2 regions of the Streptomyces sp. NPDC050211 genome follow, and region 1 is predicted to be linked to the other one. Evidence: riboswitches for the same ligand, from Rfam matches in the RefSeq annotation. Region 1 holds a riboswitch; the other holds the start of a gene.

Region 1 (8,147 bases):
CGGCCGACGGTTCGCGCTCCATGGCCCGCGCCCTCCCGTCGGACGCCGAGTTCACCCACCCCGGCGTCCTCGTCGGCAAGGCCCAGCTGGACGCCGTACGAGAGAACGTCCTGGCGGGCAGGCAGCCGTGGCTCAAGGCGTTCCTCGACATGCGGGACAGCAGATACGGGGCGTACAAATACCGGGCCGAGCCGTACAAGTCCGTGAACTGCCCGGCCGGTGCCATGGCCGGCCGGGGCTGCATCCAGGAGCGTACGGACGCCATCGCCGCCTACACCCAGGCCCTGCTGTTCACGGTCACCGGCAAGCGGCAGCACGCCGTCAAAGCCCGGGAGATCATGGACGGCTGGTCGGCGAAGCTGAAGCGGCACACCGGGCAGAACGCCGGACTCCAGGCGGCCTGGGCCGGGTCGACCTGGGCACGGGCCGCCGAGATCGTGCGGCACACACCCGGCGCGGACTGGCCCGCCGACCGCGTACAGCGCTTCGCGACCATGCTCCGCACCGTCTACCTCCCCCGGGTCACCCGCCGCGTCCTGGACGTCAACGGAAACCGGGATCTCGCCTCGACCGACGCGGCCATCGGGATCGCCGTCTTCCTCGACGACCACCAGACCTTCAACCACGCCCTGCAGCGCTTCCGCGACCGCGTCCCCGCCTACTTCTACCTGCGCAAGGACGGCCGCCACCCGCTCACCGCGCCCGGCTCCGGCATGGACTCCCCGCAGCGACTGCGGTCGTACTGGTTCCAGCAGTCGACCTACAAGGACGGCGTCACCCAGGAGACCTGCCGTGACTTCGAGCACGTCGGCCACTCCCTCGCCGCCACCGCCCACATCGCCGAGACGGCCTGGCACCAGGGCGTCGACCTGTACGGCGAGGTCAAGGACCGGCTCAAGGCCGCCCTGTCCCTCCACGCCCGGCACCAGCTGGGCGAGCCCGCGCCTGCCTGGCTGTGCGGCGGCAAGGTCTCCAGAACCATGGGGCCCGACCTGGAAGTCGTACTGAATCACCTGGAAGACCGGCTTCACGTCACCGTCCCCGCCGCCCGCAGACTCGCCGAGTGGACCCGCCCGGCCGGTACCGACGGGCTCTTCGTCGCCTGGGAGACCCTCACCCACGCGGGCAAACCCGCAGGGTGAATCAACGTGTGGTCATGAGTGTCCCGCGGATGGCGTAGACTAGTGAACACAACGACGCGGGGTGGAGCAGCTCGGTAGCTCGCTGGGCTCATAACCCAGAGGTCGCAGGTTCAAATCCTGTCCCCGCTACCAAATATGCAGTTCAAGAGGCATCTTCGACATTACGTTCGAAGATGCCTCTTTGCTGTGTCCGGGACCATTTTCGGGACTGTCCAAAGGTCCACTTTTTGACCCTGACAGCCTTTGAAGCTTCTCGTAAGCTCCTGACTACTGTGCGCCACAGTAGGGGGGCTTTAGATGCTCGATGCCCGGCAGCATCAGGGCAAATTCGGCGAAGACTACGTCCGTGTGCTCGCCTCCGCGGCAGGGTTGATCGTTTCGCAGGACGATCTCGACGCGGATGGGATCGATCTCGGATTCCGTGCCACCGGTCGGTACGGACGGAGGCAGTCACCCACCATCGAAGCTCAGATCAAGACATGGTCGAAGCCGTCCGGATCGTCCGGTCATCTGAACTACCGCGGGCTCAATGAGTGGCAGTTCAACAGGCTCGCAGGCCCCGACTTCACCGTTCCCCGCTTCCTGTTCGTCATCTGCGTCCCCGCGGACAAGGAGGAGTACGCGGCCATGACGACCGAGGGCGTCATGCTCCGTCACTTGGGCTACTTCGTCTCGCTTCGTTCCGAGGAGCCGATCAAGGACCCAGATCGTGAGCGAATACGTCCGGTCCGGGTTCCGACAGCGAACGTGCTCACCGCCTCTTCGCTGCGCCGGCTCACCGAGACCCAGTCGGACTGGTAGGGGAACCGAGATGACGATTCCGCTGAAGGTCGCTGACATCGCCGGCTATCTGGCCGAGACGGGCTGGGAGCGGGACCCGCAAGGCTGGCGCGGGGCGAGTGTGTGGCAACACGCAGGCGACTACGAGGTGTTGGTGCCTGGTCGCGACGGTATGGGGGACAACGAGCGTCGGGTCCGGGAGATCCTGCGCTGTCTGTCCGCGCTGGAGGACCGGCCGGCGGGCGACATCGCCCTGGAGATCGCCCGACCGCAGCTGGACAAGCAGTATTTCCGGACGTTTCCCGCGGGGCACGACCCGGGTTACACGTCGCTCCTCTTAGGTGCGCAGGCCGTGGTGGGTGTCCGCAACCTCCTGAGTGCGGCGACGCGCACCGTCGTGCAGGGTCCGCACTTCTCCTTCGCCGGCCGGGCACCGGGCGTGGTGGGTGACCTCCTGCGTGCGGCCGAGCTCGGCCCGTCCAAGGCCGGAAGCTACATCGTGGAGACCCGGGTGCCGGCGGATACGACGGCTCAGGCCCCGAGTGGAGAGCAGATCGCCGGCCGGACCGTGCTGGTTCAGATGCATGAAGCGGTGAGCGCGGCCCAGGCGGCCGTAGCGGCGGACGAGCCCGCGGCCTTCGACGAAACCGTCACGGCCGGCGTCTCGGCGGATCTGTGCAAGGCGCTCAGCGAGCTTTCCGGCTCCGAGCGGAGCGAGCCGTTCGAGATCACCTTCCGGTGGGCGCGCTCGCAGCCACTCGACGCACTGTCACACGTCGTCGCATTCCCCGAGACCTCGGGATCGCTTCTGTCGGCGGCGGCCAACCGGCTTCGTGTCCTCAACGCCACCGGTGCCGCGACGCTCTCCGGCGTGGTCGAGGGGCTGCACGACGACGCGGCCGGCAACGACCGGTGGCGGATCAAGGTCCGCGGCGAGTTGCGCACCGAACACGCCGAACTGGTCCGGCGGGCCGTCTGGGTGCGGCTTCCGGACCAGGCCTCGTACGACCGGGCGATCACCGTGCATCGGGAGCAGCAGGAGGTCACCGTGACGGGCGAGTTGTCCAGCGCGACCGGCCGGGTGGAACTGGTGCCCGGGCCAGGGCTCGACATCTGAACGGCTTTCGGCTCATCGAGGAGGGGTACTGTGCCGACGGAGTTGACCGTACGCGATCATGCATCGCTGTTCGCCCTGATGGTGGTCGCACGACCGGTGACCAACCGCGAACTGCGCGATCTCGCCGGACTAGAGGTCAGCGCGGAGATACGCCGACGAGCGAATCAGGACGTCGAGCGGATCGCGACCAGGAAACGCGGTGCGGTCAACACGCACCAGCTCACGCCCGCGGGCAGGACCTGGTGTGAGTCCGCCCTGGTGGCCGGACGTCCGGACGGAGCGAAGTTCCCGGCCGGTGTGCTCTATGCGGTGCTGGACAGCGTCGGACAGTACCTGGCGAGTTCGGGCACCAAATTCGGCGAGTTCTTCAAGCCCGACGTCGAGGGCTGGATCCGCGCGGTGTACACGGAACTCACCGTTCGCCGCGAACCAGGCAGCTGGGTCAAGCTGTCGGCGCTGCGCCCATGGCTCGAAGACATGCCACGGGGGGTCGTCGACGCCGAACTCGACCGGATGATCGAGCAGCCCGACGTACAGCTGATGGCCGAACTCAACCAGCGCGCACTCAGCGACCAGGACCGCAAGGCCGCCGTCGACATCGGCGGCGAACCCCGGCACCTGCTGCGGATCGGGCCGGCGTGAACAGGGAGATCGCGGCCCTGAAGGCCATCCACATCAGCACCGCGCCGACGCAGGACGAGGTCTGGACGCCGGTGACCCCGTACCACGTCGACGGCCTTCATCGGGAGGTGTACCGGCGGCTGGAAAGGGCGATGAGCGCTGTCGAGCGCGCCCATTCGCCGGTCGCGGCGGTGGTGTGCGGCGAGCGCGGATCAGGCAAGACGCATCTGCTCGGCTGGACCCGTCACGAGATCCAGGAGCGCGGCGGCTTCTTCTTCTACATCAAGCTCGTGACCGGCCGGGACTTCTGGGAGGGCGCCACCAACAGTCTCGTCGACAGTCTGTACCGGAAGGACGAGGGCGACCAGTTGCAGCTGGTTCGCCTCCTCGACGGGCTTTCGCGCCAGGCCGGCCTCGACACGGAGACCCACAACGCCATCATCGGTGAGCGGGAGTTGACGCGCGCCCATGTCGACGCGTTCGTTCAAGGCATCCGGAGAATCGACCGGCAGGTCGGCAACGAGGCCGCCGATACGGCCCGTGCGCTGGCGCTCATCGCCTCCACACGCGATTCCGCGGGGATCGGCCAGGCGTACCTCGCACTTGACGACGACGATCCGGACCGGCGTGCCGCCTGGGGGATGTCGCCGCGCCGGCGACCGGCCCAACTCCTGCTCCGCGATCTCACGCGCCTGTTCGCCCTCGTCGGACCGCTGGTCTTCGCCTTCGACCAGCTGGACAACCTGGTGTCCGCGTCGGAGACGTCCGCGCTGACGTCGTCCGCGTCCGGGGGGAGCCGGGCCGCGCAGCGGCTGAGCAGCGACATCGCGGCCGGCTTGATGGAACTGCGGGAGGAAACCCGCCGGACCCTGATGGTCGTGGCGTGTCTCCAGGACACCTGGGGGCTGATTTCCCGGTCGGCGGTCCGGTCCGCCCTGGACCGGTTCGAGGTTCTGCCGACACTCGGAGCGATTCCCGACGAGGCCACCGCCGCGGCCATCATCAGTAGCCGATTTCGCCAAGGCTACGAGGCCGAGGGGTTCACCCCGCCCTACCCGACCTGGCCGATCAGCCCGGCCGCGCTGGCCGAAGCCCCCCACCGTTACACGGCACGGCGGCTGCTCAAGCGCGTCGAGAAGCACCTCGACGAGTGTGAGCAGACCGGCACAGTCTCCGAACTGACCTCCTTGACGGGCGAAGAGCCCAGGGGAGCCGCACAGCCCACGCCCGCGAAGGCCGGCAACCTGGACGCCTTGACCGAGTCCTTCGAGAAGCTCCGTGCCGAGGCCGATGATCTCGGGCCGCTCAACGCCGCGTCCGAGGATGACCTGATGCCCGCTCTGCTGGGCGCGGGACTGCGGAGCCTGGTCAAGGAACTCGGTGTGGACGAGACACGGTTCCTCATCGAGACGGACTTCGGCCGCAAGGCGGCGCTGCATGCCCGGCTGCGTCATGTCGTCGACGAGGCCAGCGAAAACGAAGTCCACTGGTCCTTACGGGCGATCGCCACGGACAACCCTCGCGCCGCCCAGACCCGGATACGCAACGCGGCTGTGGAGGCCGGCCTGGCGGCCCATCTGACGAGCCGCCGTCTGATCCTGCTGCGGAACATGCCGTATCCGAGCGGTGCCAAGACCAAGGAGATCAAGGACGACTTCGAGGCGCGGGGCGGGGTGTCGTTACCGATCGGCGCCGCCGATCTCCGGACCCTGGCCGCTCTCCGGGCCATGCTCGACGACCGTGCGTCAGGCCTGGCCGACTGGCTGCGGCAGGAACGCCCCGCCTCCCGCACAGAGATCTTCGCGCCGGTGCTGGCCGATCTGCGGCAGCAACTCGGCATCACGGCCACGGACACCGGATCCGGGGCGGACGCGGCGGACATGCCGGAGGACGCCGAGCCGGCTCGTACCGAGATCGTCATCGGCACCACGGTCCGGGGCCGCCGTCCGTTCGCGGTTCCCATGGAACGGCTCCGGATGCACACCGCGGTGGTGGGGGCGGCGGGATCGGGCAAGACGGTCCTGATCAAGCGACTCGTGGAGCAATGTGCCCTGCGTGGTGTCTCGGCGATCGTGCTGGATCCGAACGACGACCTCGCACGGCTCGGCGACCCCTGGCCGCGCACGCCGGATCGCTGGGCGGACGAGCAAGAGCGCGAGGCCCGACGCTATTTCGCGGATGTCGAGGTGGTGGTGTGGACGCCGGGCCTGAACCGTGGACGCCCGATCTCCTTCTACCCGCTCCCCGACTTCGGTCCGGTCCTTGACGACGAGGACGACTTCCCGCGTCTGGTCAGGTCGACCGTGACATCACTCGCGCCGCATGCCGGCATACGGGGCAGCAGTGCTCGCGCGACCCAGCAGCTGGGGGTCCTCAAACGCGCCCTCGAACAGTACGCGCGCGACGGCGGCAAGACCTTGGCCGACTTCGTCGAGCTGCTCGCCGAGCCCCCGCCCGACATCGTCAACAGCAGGACCAGGCGCTTCGCGGTTCAGATGGCGGACACGCTCGAAGCAGCGATGGAGACCGACCCGCTGTTCGGGGAGTCCGGCGCACCCGCCGATCCCGGGATGCTCCTGATCCCGTCGCCGGGGAAGACCGCACGTATCTCGGTGATCAGCTTCGTCGGCCTGTCCGGCGACGGACCGGCCCAATTCGTCCGCCGCCTCCAGGCGACCTTGTTCTCATGGTTCCGGGCGCACCCGGTCGGCGACCGTGCCCTGGGCGGGCTGCTGGTGATGGACGAGGCGCAGAACTTCGTACCGTCCGGTGCGGCGAATCCGAGTACCGAAAGCACCGTTGAACTCATCCGTCAGATACGCAAGTACGGACTCGGGATGGTCCTCGCCTCGCAGACGCCCAGGGGGATCCACAACCAGGCGCTGGGCAACACGGTGAACCAGTTCATCGGCCGCCTCACCGTGCCCGCTCAGATCAACGCCGTCGAGACCATGGCGGAGGCGCGGAACGCGGTCCTCGACAACCTCGCCGGTCTCCAGCGCGGCACGTTCAACGCCGCGACCGAGGGGACCGGATTCAGCAAGATCGAGGTGCCGATCTGCCTCAGTCACCACGATGTGCCGCTCACGGAGGACGAGATCATCGAGCGCGCCCGCCGCGGGCTTGATCGTTGTCACCCGGCGTGAGTGGACGGTCTAGTTCCGGTAACAACTGACGCAACGTCAGAACTGGTGTGACTGCCGAGTTGCTGCTGCGCCGTGGTCAACTCGCCCGATTTTCACCGGTCATGGCCTGTACGTCCTGCGCAAAAACGTTAACGATCAAGCGGAACCGCTTGGAATCCGGCCCCCGCGTCTATTAACGTTCGATAACGCAGCGCGGTCGTCCCAGCCGTCACAAGAGTCGGCTCCGTGCGCACGCGCCGAATTCCGCAAGGGAACCGGGGAACCACCACCTTGGGGTGAATCGCGCGGATGCCACCGTGGAAGCACGGTAGGTATACGCGCGTAGGAGACCTTCCTGCTCCGAACCCGTCAGCTAACCCGGTAGGCGAGAAGGAAGGAAAGGAGTACGCCTACGTGGCGTCCAACCGGCCTGCCCCCGAGGCCCCCTTCGTGCCGAGTCAGCGCGAGCCCGACACCTTTGTGTACAGCGGCTTCCGCACCGACGACGAGGGCCCGCTGGAGGAGTGGAACCCCACCGAGGAGTCCATTCGTCCCGTACGCGGCCGGCACCGCGTCAGCAAGCAGCGCAACGGTGCATTCGCCCGTAGCTCCACGGTTCTCGGCGTCGGTGTCATAGCCGCCGTCGGCGCGGGCGGCATGGCCAGCGCCAACACCGGCAAGCCGCCGGTGTCCATCTCCCTGCCCGACCTGCCGTCCGTGGGCTCGATCATCTCGGACGACTCCGCCGAGGACTCGGCGGACACCGCGACCGCGCTCAGCAGTGTCAGCGTGGCCGCCACGGAAAGCGAGCAGTCCGCCGCCGACGCCGGTGAGGCGCTGCGCTCCCGGATCATCGCCCAGGCCGAGCGGCAGCAGGACCAGGTCGACAGCAAGGCCGCGCAGGCCGTGCAGGCCGCCGCGCAGAAGGAGGCCGCCGAAGCGGCCGCCAAGGCGGAGCAGGAGGCCAAGGCCAAGGCCGCCGCCGCGAAGAAGAAGGCGGAGGAGGAGGCCGCGGCCAAGGCGGAGGCCGAGCGGCTCGCCCAGCTGGCCAAGCAGTTCGCGCTGCCGACCTCCTCGTACACCATCACCTCGACCTTCGGTCAGGCCGGTTCCCTCTGGTCCTCCGGCTACCACACCGGCCTCGACTTCGCCGCCCCCACGGGCACGCTCATCAAGGCCATCCACAGCGGCACGATCACCGAGGCCGGCTGGGACGGCTCCTACGGCTACAAGACCGTCCTCACCCTCGATGACGGCACCGAGCTCTGGTACGCCCACCAGTCCTCGCTCAGCGTCAGCGTCGGCCAGAAGGTCGCCACCGGCGACGTCATCGGCCGCGTCGGCGCCACCGGCAACGTCACC
Region 2 (8,147 bases), on a different contig from region 1:
TGTTCGGCGACCCGCAGCTCGCCCTCACCGCCGTCGGGCGGGTGCTCGAGGTGACCGCCGAGGAGGTCCAGGAGGTCGCCAAGGCACGCCTGCGGCCCGACAACCGCGCGGTGCTCGTCTACGAGCCGACCGTCCCCACGGAGACCGTCGAGGAACCCACCGAAGACCTGGAGTCCGCGGCGACCGTGGAAGCCACCGACGACAACGAGGAGGCGGCCAAGTGACCGAGCTCGCCACTATGGAATTCCACCCCGAGCCCCGGGCCGGCGAGGCCAGGCCGTGGGCGTTCCCGGCCCCCGCGCGCGGGATCCTCGACAACGGCGTCACGGTCCTGCGCTGCCACCGCCCCGGCCAGCAGGTCGTCGCCGTGGAGGTGCTCCTGGACGCGCCGCTGGAGGCCGAACCGGCGGGCCTCGACGGTGTTGCCACGATCATGGCGCGGGCCTTCTCCGAGGGCACCGACAAGTACTCCGCCGAGGAGTTCGCCGCCGAGCTGGAGCGCTGCGGAGCCACCCTCGACGCGCACGCCGACCACCCCGGCGTCCGGCTCAGCCTGGAGGTCCCGGCCTCGCGGCTGTCCAAGGCGCTCGGCCTGCTCGCCGACGCCCTCAGGGCGCCCGCCTTCGCCGACAGCGAGGTCGAACGGCTCGTCCGCAACCGCCTCGACGAGATCCCGCACGAGCTGGCCAACCCCTCCCGCCGGGCCGCCAAGGAGCTGTCCAAGGAGCTGTTCCCGGCCGACTCGCGCATGTCGCGTCCGCGCCAGGGCACCGAGGAGACGGTCGAGAACATCGACTCCGCGGCCGTACGCGCCTTCTACGAGAAGCACGTACGTCCCGCCACGGCCACCGCCGTGGTCGTCGGCGACCTCACAGGCATCGACCTGGACGTGCTGCTCGGCGAGACGATCGGCGCCTGGACCGGCTCGCCCGCGCAGCCGCGGCCGGTGCCGCCGGTGACCGCCGACGACACCGGCCGCGTCGTCATCGTGGACCGCCCCGGCGCCGTCCAGACGCAGCTGCTCATCGGCCGCGTCGGTGTCGACCGGCACGACCGCGTGTGGCCCGCCCAGGTGCTCGGCACCTACTGCCTCGGCGGCACCCTCACCTCCCGGCTCGACCGCGTCCTGCGCGAGGAGAAGGGCTACACCTACGGAGTGCGGGCGTTCGGGCAGGTCCTCAGGTCCGCCCCGGACGGCTCGGGCGCCGGCATGCTCGCCATCAGCGGCTCCGTCGACACCCCGAACACCGGTCCCGCGCTGCAGGACCTGTGGACGGTGCTGCGGACGCTCGCCGCCGACGGGCTCACCGACGCCGAGCGCGATGTCGCCGTACAGAACCTGGTCGGTGTGGCGCCGCTGAAGTACGAGACCGCCGCGGCCGTGGCCAGCACACTGGCCGACCAGGTGGAGCAGTACCTGCCGGACGACTACCAGGCCACGCTGTACCGGGAGCTCGCCGCGACCGGCACCGTCGAGGCCACCGCGGCTGCCGTACGCGCCTTCCCGGTGGACCGTCTGGTGACGGTGCTCGTGGGCGACGCGGCGCAGATCAAGGAGCCGGTGGAGGCCCTCGGCATCGGTCAAGTCACGGTCGTGTCCGCCGAGTAGAGCCGAGGAGAGGCGAACTCTCGGGCACGCGCGCGTGGAGCCCCGGTGACGGAAGCGTCACCGGGGCTCCCTTATGCCCGAATTACGGGAGAGGTTGCCTGTCTGGCCTGTGGCATGCGCTACAAAAGCCGTGATCCGTTTGGGGATTGACAGATGCCCCGTTTAGCGTCTTCCGGGCTGTCCGTCAGGCACTGCGCCGCACCCGCGGCACCGGGCAGTCATCGCCGAGTCCCCAGATGGCGCGAGCCAGGGGAGCCGGGGACCCACCAACGTAGTCCCTGGGGTGAATCGGATGCCCGCGCGTGCCGCGAGGGGGTCCGTAGGAGACCTTCCTGCTCCGAACCCGTCAGCTAACCCGGTAGGCGAGAAGGAAGGAAAGGACCAGCCACTACATGGCGTTCACCCGCGCCACCGGGAAGCACCGCCGTCCCAGCCGCATCCAGCGCACCACCGCCCGCGCGGCGGGCGTCGCGGCCCTCACCACCACCGGCGTCATCGGCACCCTGGCCGCTCCCGCACTCGCCGCCGAGCCGGCGGCCGAGACGACCGGCCTGATCCCGGTCCTCAGCAGCGCCGCCGCCGACCAGATCGCCGAACAGGCCGCCGCCCAGCAGCAGGCCGCCGAAGAAGCCGCCGCCGCCAAGAAGGCCGCCGAAGCCAAGAAGAAGGCCGCCGAGGCGAAGAAGAAGGCCGCGGCGGAGCGGGCGCAGCAGGCCCGCGAGGCCAAGGAGCGCGCCGCCCGCGAGGCCGAGCGCAAGCGCCTCAACAGCTACGTCCTGCCGATCACCGGCTCGTACGTCTCCACCGGCTACGGCGCCGGCGGCTCCGTGTGGTCCTCCGGCAGCCACACCGGCGTCGACTTCCACGCCGCCAGCGGCACCTCCGTCCACGCGGTCGGCAGCGGCACCGTCGTCGAGGCGGGCTGGGAGGGCTCGTACGGCAACCAGGTCGTGATCAAGATGAACGACGGCACGTACACCCAGTACGGCCATCTGTCGTCCATCGGCGTCTCGGTGGGCCAGAGCGTCACCCCGGGCCAGCAGATAGGCCTCTCCGGCGCGACCGGCAACGTCACCGGGGCGCATCTGCACTTCGAGGCCCGTACGACCGCGGAGTACGGCTCCGACATCGACCCCGTCGCCTACCTGCGCTCGCACGGCGTGAACCTCTGACGACAGACCTCTGAGCGACCCTGGGCCCCGGCTCCCCGAGCCGGGGCTTTCGGCCTTTCATACCCCCGGCTGTCCAAAAAATATCCATGGATTCCGACCCGCCATCGGAAATTCCGGCTCATTGCCATAGAGTCACTGAACACGCGTCAATCGTCGACGTTTCACGGGGATTAAAGCGGAGGTCGGTCATGCGTATTCCGGCGCACTCGGTATGCACGGCGATCCGGGACGACATCGTCGCCGGTGTCTACGAGCGTGGCAGCCGACTCACCGAAGAACTCCTGGCGCGCCGCTACGGCGTCTCGCGCGTCCCCGTCCGCGAGGCCCTGCGCACGCTGGAAGCCGAGGGGTTCGTGGTGACCCGGCGGCACGCGGGCGCGTGCGTCGCGGAACCGACCGAGCAGGAGGCCGCCGACCTGCTGGAGATGCGCATGCTCCTGGAGCCGCTCGGCGCCTCCCGGGCCGCCCAGCGGCGCACCGAGGCGCATCTGAAGGTGCTGCGCGGCCTGGTCAGGCTGGGTCAGGAGCGGGCCAGGCGGGGCAACAGCGAGGATCTGCGCTCCCTGGGCGGCTGGTTCCACGAGACGCTCGCCCAGGCCTCCGGCAGCCCAGCGCTGACCTCGATGCTGACGCAGCTGCGGCACAAGATCGCCTGGATGTACGCCGTGGAGGCGCCGGCCAACCCCGTGGAGTCCTGGGCGGAGCACGGCGCGATCGTCGACGCCGTGGCGCGCGGCGACGGCGAGCGCGCGCGGGCGGTCACGGCGCAGCACACGGAGCGCTCGACGGTCGTGCACCGGCTGCGATTCGGTGTCCCGGGAGAGCGCACGGAGCGTGTGAGGAACTCGCAACATCCCGTAAACATGACGAGCCTGCGGCATTAACACAAGAGCCGTATACAAAGAGGGGCTAATTCGTGGGGGATTATTTCTGCTGCCCGCGATCGGAAAATGCGAAGGGCTCGCCCGGTAATTCGGACGAGCCCTTCAATTCTGCTTCTCAGACGGTCTCGGGAAGCTCCTCGAGCCCCTCGGCGACCAGCTTCGCCAGCCGGTCGAGGGCGATGTCCGCGCCCTCGGCGTCGGAGGCGAGCACGATCTCCTCGCCGCCCTGGGCGCCGAGCCCGAGGACAGCCAGCATGGAGGCCGCGTTGACGGGGTTGCCGTCGGCCTTGGCGATCGTCACGGGGACCCCTGAGGCCGTGGTGGCCCGGACGAAGATGGAGGCGGGGCGGGCGTGGAGACCCTCGGCCCAGCCGACGTTGACGCGGCGCTCAGCCATGTGATGCTGCCCTTCAGGTGTTCAGGGTTGTCTAGACCAGTTTCCCATATCGCGAAGCAAGCCCGGAACGCTCGTGCGTCCCGTGCTTGAAGTGCCGTCGGACCGCGGCCTCGGCCCGACTTCCGTCCTCCACAGACTGCCTCGCGCCGTTGTCGTACGCGAGCCGTACTCTGGGCCCCATGCAGAGCGCGCCGGACCGGCACGAGTACCCCGCCCACTGGGAAGCCGACGTGGTGCTGCGCGACGGCGGCACCGCGCGCATCCGCCCCATCACCGTTGATGACGCCGAGCGCCTGGTCAGCTTCTACGAGCAGGTGTCGGACGAGTCGAAGTACTACCGCTTCTTCGCGCCCTACCCGCGTCTGTCCGCCAAGGACGTCCACCGCTTCACGCACCACGACTTTGTGGACCGGGTGGGACTCGCGGCCACCATCGGCGGCGAGTTCATCGCCACCGTACGCTATGACCGCATCGGCGCCGAGGGGCTGCCCGCGTCGGCGCCGGCCGACGAGGCCGAGGTCGCCTTCCTCGTGCAGGACGCCCATCAGGGGCGCGGTGTCGCCTCCGCCCTCCTCGAGCACATCGCCGCCGTCGCCCGCGAGCGCGGCATCCGTCGCTTCGCCGCGGAGGTGCTGCCCGCCAACAGCAAGATGATCAAGGTGTTCACGGACGCCGGGTACACCCAGAAGCGCAGCTTCGAGGACGGCGTCGTACGCCTGGAGTTTGACCTCGAACCCACCGACCGGTCGCTCGCCGTGCAGTACGCGCGCGAGCAGCGCGCCGAGGCGCGGTCCGTGCAGCGGCTGCTGATGCCCGGCTCCGTCGCCGTCATCGGCGCCGGCCGAACCCCCGGCGGCGTGGGCCGCAGCGTCCTCGGCAACATCCGGGACGCCGGGTTCACGGGCGGTCTGTACGCCGTGAACCGGGCCCTTCCCGAGGAGTTCAAGGACCTCGACGGGGTGCCGGCCTACCGCTCCGTGCGGGACATCGAGGGGCCCGTCGATCTCGCGGTCGTCGCCGTGCCCGCGGACCACGTCCCCGAGGTCGTCACCGAGTGCGGCGAGCACGGCGTGCAGGGGCTCGTCGTGATCTCCGCCGGGTACGCCGAGAGCGGTCCCGAGGGGCGCGAGCGGCAGCGGGAACTCGTACGGCACGCGCGCGCGTACGGCATGCGGATCATCGGCCCCAACGCGTTCGGGATCATCAACACGTCCGACGGCGTCCGGCTGAACGCGTCCCTCGCCCCCGAGATGCCCCGCCCCGGCCGCATCGGGCTCTTCGCCCAGTCCGGCGCCATCGGGATCGCGCTCCTGTCCCGGCTGCACCGGCGCGGGGGCGGGGTCACCGGGGTCACCGGCGTGTCCACCTTCGTGTCGTCCGGCAACCGGGCGGACGTGTCCGGGAACGACGTCCTTCAGTACTGGTACGACGACCCGGAGACCGACGTCGTCCTCATGTACCTGGAGTCCATCGGCAACCCCCGCAAGTTCACTCGGCTCGCCCGGCGTACGGCGGCGGCGAAGCCGTTGGTCGTCGTGCAGGGCGCGCGGCACGGGGGTGCGGCGCCGCAGGGGCATGCGGTGCGGGCGACGCGGTTGCCGCATGCCACGGTGTCCGCGTTGCTGCGGCAGGCCGGGGTGATCCGGGTGGACACGATCACCGAGCTGGTCGACGCGGGGCTGTTGCTCGCGCGTCAGCCGCTGCCCGCGGGGCCTCGGGTGGCGATCCTGGGGAACTCGGAGTCGCTGGGGTTGCTGACGTACGACGCGTGTCTCTCCGAGGGGCTGCGGCCGTTGGCTCCGCTGGACCTGACCACGGGGGCGACCGCGGAGGACTTCCATGCGGCGTTGTCGCGGGTGTTGGCGGATGACGCGTGCGATGCGGTGGTGGTGACGGCGATACCGGCGATCGGGGAGTCGTCGGTCGGGGATGCGATGTTGGCGGAGGCGTTGCGGTCGGCCGCGGCGGAGGTTCCCGGGAAGCCGGTGCTGGTGGTGCATGTGGAGCTTGGGGGGCTGGCGGAGGCGTTGTCGGCTGCGGCCAGTACTGCACCACAGGCGGGTTCAGTGGAACCCGGCGCTGCAGGCGGTGCCCATCCGTTCCGCCCTGCGGAACGACTGCCCACCGCGGGAGCGGCAGCGGCACCTGATGACGTGGGGCTCATTCCCGCCTACCCCGCCGCCGAGCGTGCCGTCCGTGCCTTGGGCGAAGCCGTGAAGTATGCGCAGTGGCGGCGTGATGCCGCCGAACCCGGCAAGGTGCCCGAGTACGAGGACATCGATGAGAAGGGTGCTGCCCAGCTGATCGACGGGCTGTTGGCGCGGGGGCAGGGGTTGACTCTGGGGACCGAGGAGACGTGTGAGCTGCTCGGGAAGTACGGGATCGGGGTCCATCGGGCTCTCCCCGCGCTGTCACCCGATGACGCCGCCGCGGCCGCCGACGCCCTCGGCTACCCCGTCGCCCTCAAGGCCACGGCCCCGCACCTGAGGCACCGGGCCGATCTGGGCGGCGTACGGCTGGATCTGGCGGACGAGGAGCAACTGCGCAGGGCGTACGCCGAGTTGACGGAGCTGTTCGGGAAGCCGCAGGAGCTGCGGCCGGTGGTGCAGGGGATGGCGCCGCGCGGGGTGGACACCGTCGTACGGGCGGTGATCGATCCGGCTGCCGGGGCGGTGCTGTCGTTCGGGCTCGCCGGGGCCGCCTCCCAGCTGCTCGGCGACACGGCGCACCGGATCGTCCCGGTCACCGACCGGGAGGCGACCTCGCTGGTGCGGTCGATCCGGACGGCGCCGCTCCTGTTCGGCTGGCGCGGCTCGACGCCGGTCGACACCCCAGCCTTGGAGGAGCTGCTGCTGCGGGTGTCGCGGCTGGTGGACGACCACCCGGAGGTCGTCGCGGTGACCCTGGAGCCGGTAGTCGTGGCCCAGCACGGGGTCAGCGTGCTCGGAGCCTCTGTTCGGCTGGCACCTCCGCCCGCCCGCGACGACCTCGGCCCGCGAACGCTTCCGGTGTATTAGAGAGCGGCCCGCATGAGAGGCGGGCAGGCGGGAGAGACCGGCGTGACCGGTGCCTCGCAGTCAGTGGGCCCCCGTAGGATGGCGTCATGGCCAAGACCAGTACGACGACCCAGGGGCTGCGAGCGGCGATCGAGCGCAGCGGCTACTACCCGGCCCTCGTGGCCGAGGCGGTGGAGGCCGCTGTGGGCGGCGAGCCCATGCGGTCGTTCCTGGTCCACCAGGAGACCACGTTCGACCAGAACGAGGTGCGGCGGCATGTGACCGTGCTTGTCCTCACCGGCAACCGCTTCATCGTCAGCCACACCGATGAGCAGGCGGCCGACAGCACCTCCCCGACGCCGTATGCCACGACCTCCACCGAGTCGGTCAAGCTCAGCCGGATCTCGTCCGTCGTGGTCAGCCGGGTCGTCGCCAACCCGGAGTCGTACACGCCGGGCACGCTGCCCCGCGAGGTCGTGCTGACCATCGGCTGGGGCGCCGTCTCCCGGCTCGACCTGGAGCCCGCCGCCTGCGGTGACCCCAACTGCGAGGCCGACCACGGCTACACGGGCAGCTCGACGGCCGACGACCTCAGCCTGCGGGTCAGCGAGGCCGGTGACGGCCCGGAGACGGTCCGCCAGGCCCTCGCCTTCGCCCAGTCGCTCTCCGAGGCAACAGCGGATCTCGACAACTGATGGTTCAGCCAGCCTGGGACACCCACCCAGAACCCCTCACCGTCGACTCTGCCCCCCGGCCCGAGTACGGCAGCGGCTCACTCGCCGACCTGCTCCCCACGCTGGCCGCCGGCATGGACGTACCCGGAATGACCGCGACCATCGCGGAGCTGACCGCGGCCGACCGCAACTGCGTGTTCCTGATCGACGGCCTCGGCTGGGAGCAGCTGAAGGCGCACCCGCAGGACGCGCCCTTCATGAGCTCCCTCATCGGCAGCTCGCGCGGGGGCACGGGCCGTCCGCTCACCGCCGGATACCCGGCGACCACCGCGACCTCTCTCGCCTCCGTCGGCACCGGCCGGCCGCCGGGCGCCCACGGCCTGCCCGGATACACCGTCCGCAATCCGGCCACCGG

What was found. Region 1 has a riboswitch for cyclic di-AMP ahead of AB0I98_RS21725 (M23 family metallopeptidase). Riboswitches for the same ligand answer to the same signal wherever they lie in the genome.
Region 2: it holds a riboswitch for cyclic di-AMP, as region 1 does, so the genes downstream of both, AB0I98_RS19320 (M23 family metallopeptidase) here and AB0I98_RS21725 (M23 family metallopeptidase) in region 1, are expected to answer to the same signal.

Annotation. Positions count from the first base shown of each region.
Region 1 is NZ_JBFALC010000021.1:21,701-29,847, reverse strand. It holds gene AB0I98_RS21755 (alginate lyase family protein) at 1-1,142, shown strand, start outside; tRNA gene AB0I98_RS21750 (tRNA-Met) at 1,198-1,274, shown strand; gene AB0I98_RS21745 (DUF4365 domain-containing protein) at 1,440-1,943, shown strand; gene AB0I98_RS21740 (hypothetical protein) at 1,954-3,039, shown strand; gene AB0I98_RS21735 (hypothetical protein) at 3,070-3,681, shown strand; gene AB0I98_RS21730 (DUF87 domain-containing protein) at 3,678-6,806, shown strand; cyclic di-AMP (ydaO/yuaA leader) riboswitch at 7,031-7,188, shown strand; gene AB0I98_RS21725 (M23 family metallopeptidase) at 7,200-8,147, shown strand, end outside.
Region 2 is NZ_JBFALC010000017.1:21,210-29,356, reverse strand. It holds gene AB0I98_RS19330 (pitrilysin family protein) at 1-224, shown strand, start outside; gene AB0I98_RS19325 (pitrilysin family protein) at 221-1,609, shown strand; cyclic di-AMP (ydaO/yuaA leader) riboswitch at 1,822-1,988, shown strand; gene AB0I98_RS19320 (M23 family metallopeptidase) at 2,002-2,781, shown strand; gene AB0I98_RS19315 (GntR family transcriptional regulator) at 2,970-3,665, shown strand; gene AB0I98_RS19310 (HPr family phosphocarrier protein) at 3,781-4,062, opposite strand; gene AB0I98_RS19305 (GNAT family N-acetyltransferase) at 4,242-7,079, shown strand; gene AB0I98_RS19300 (DUF5998 family protein) at 7,166-7,753, shown strand; gene AB0I98_RS19295 (nucleotide pyrophosphatase/phosphodiesterase family protein) at 7,753-8,147, shown strand, end outside.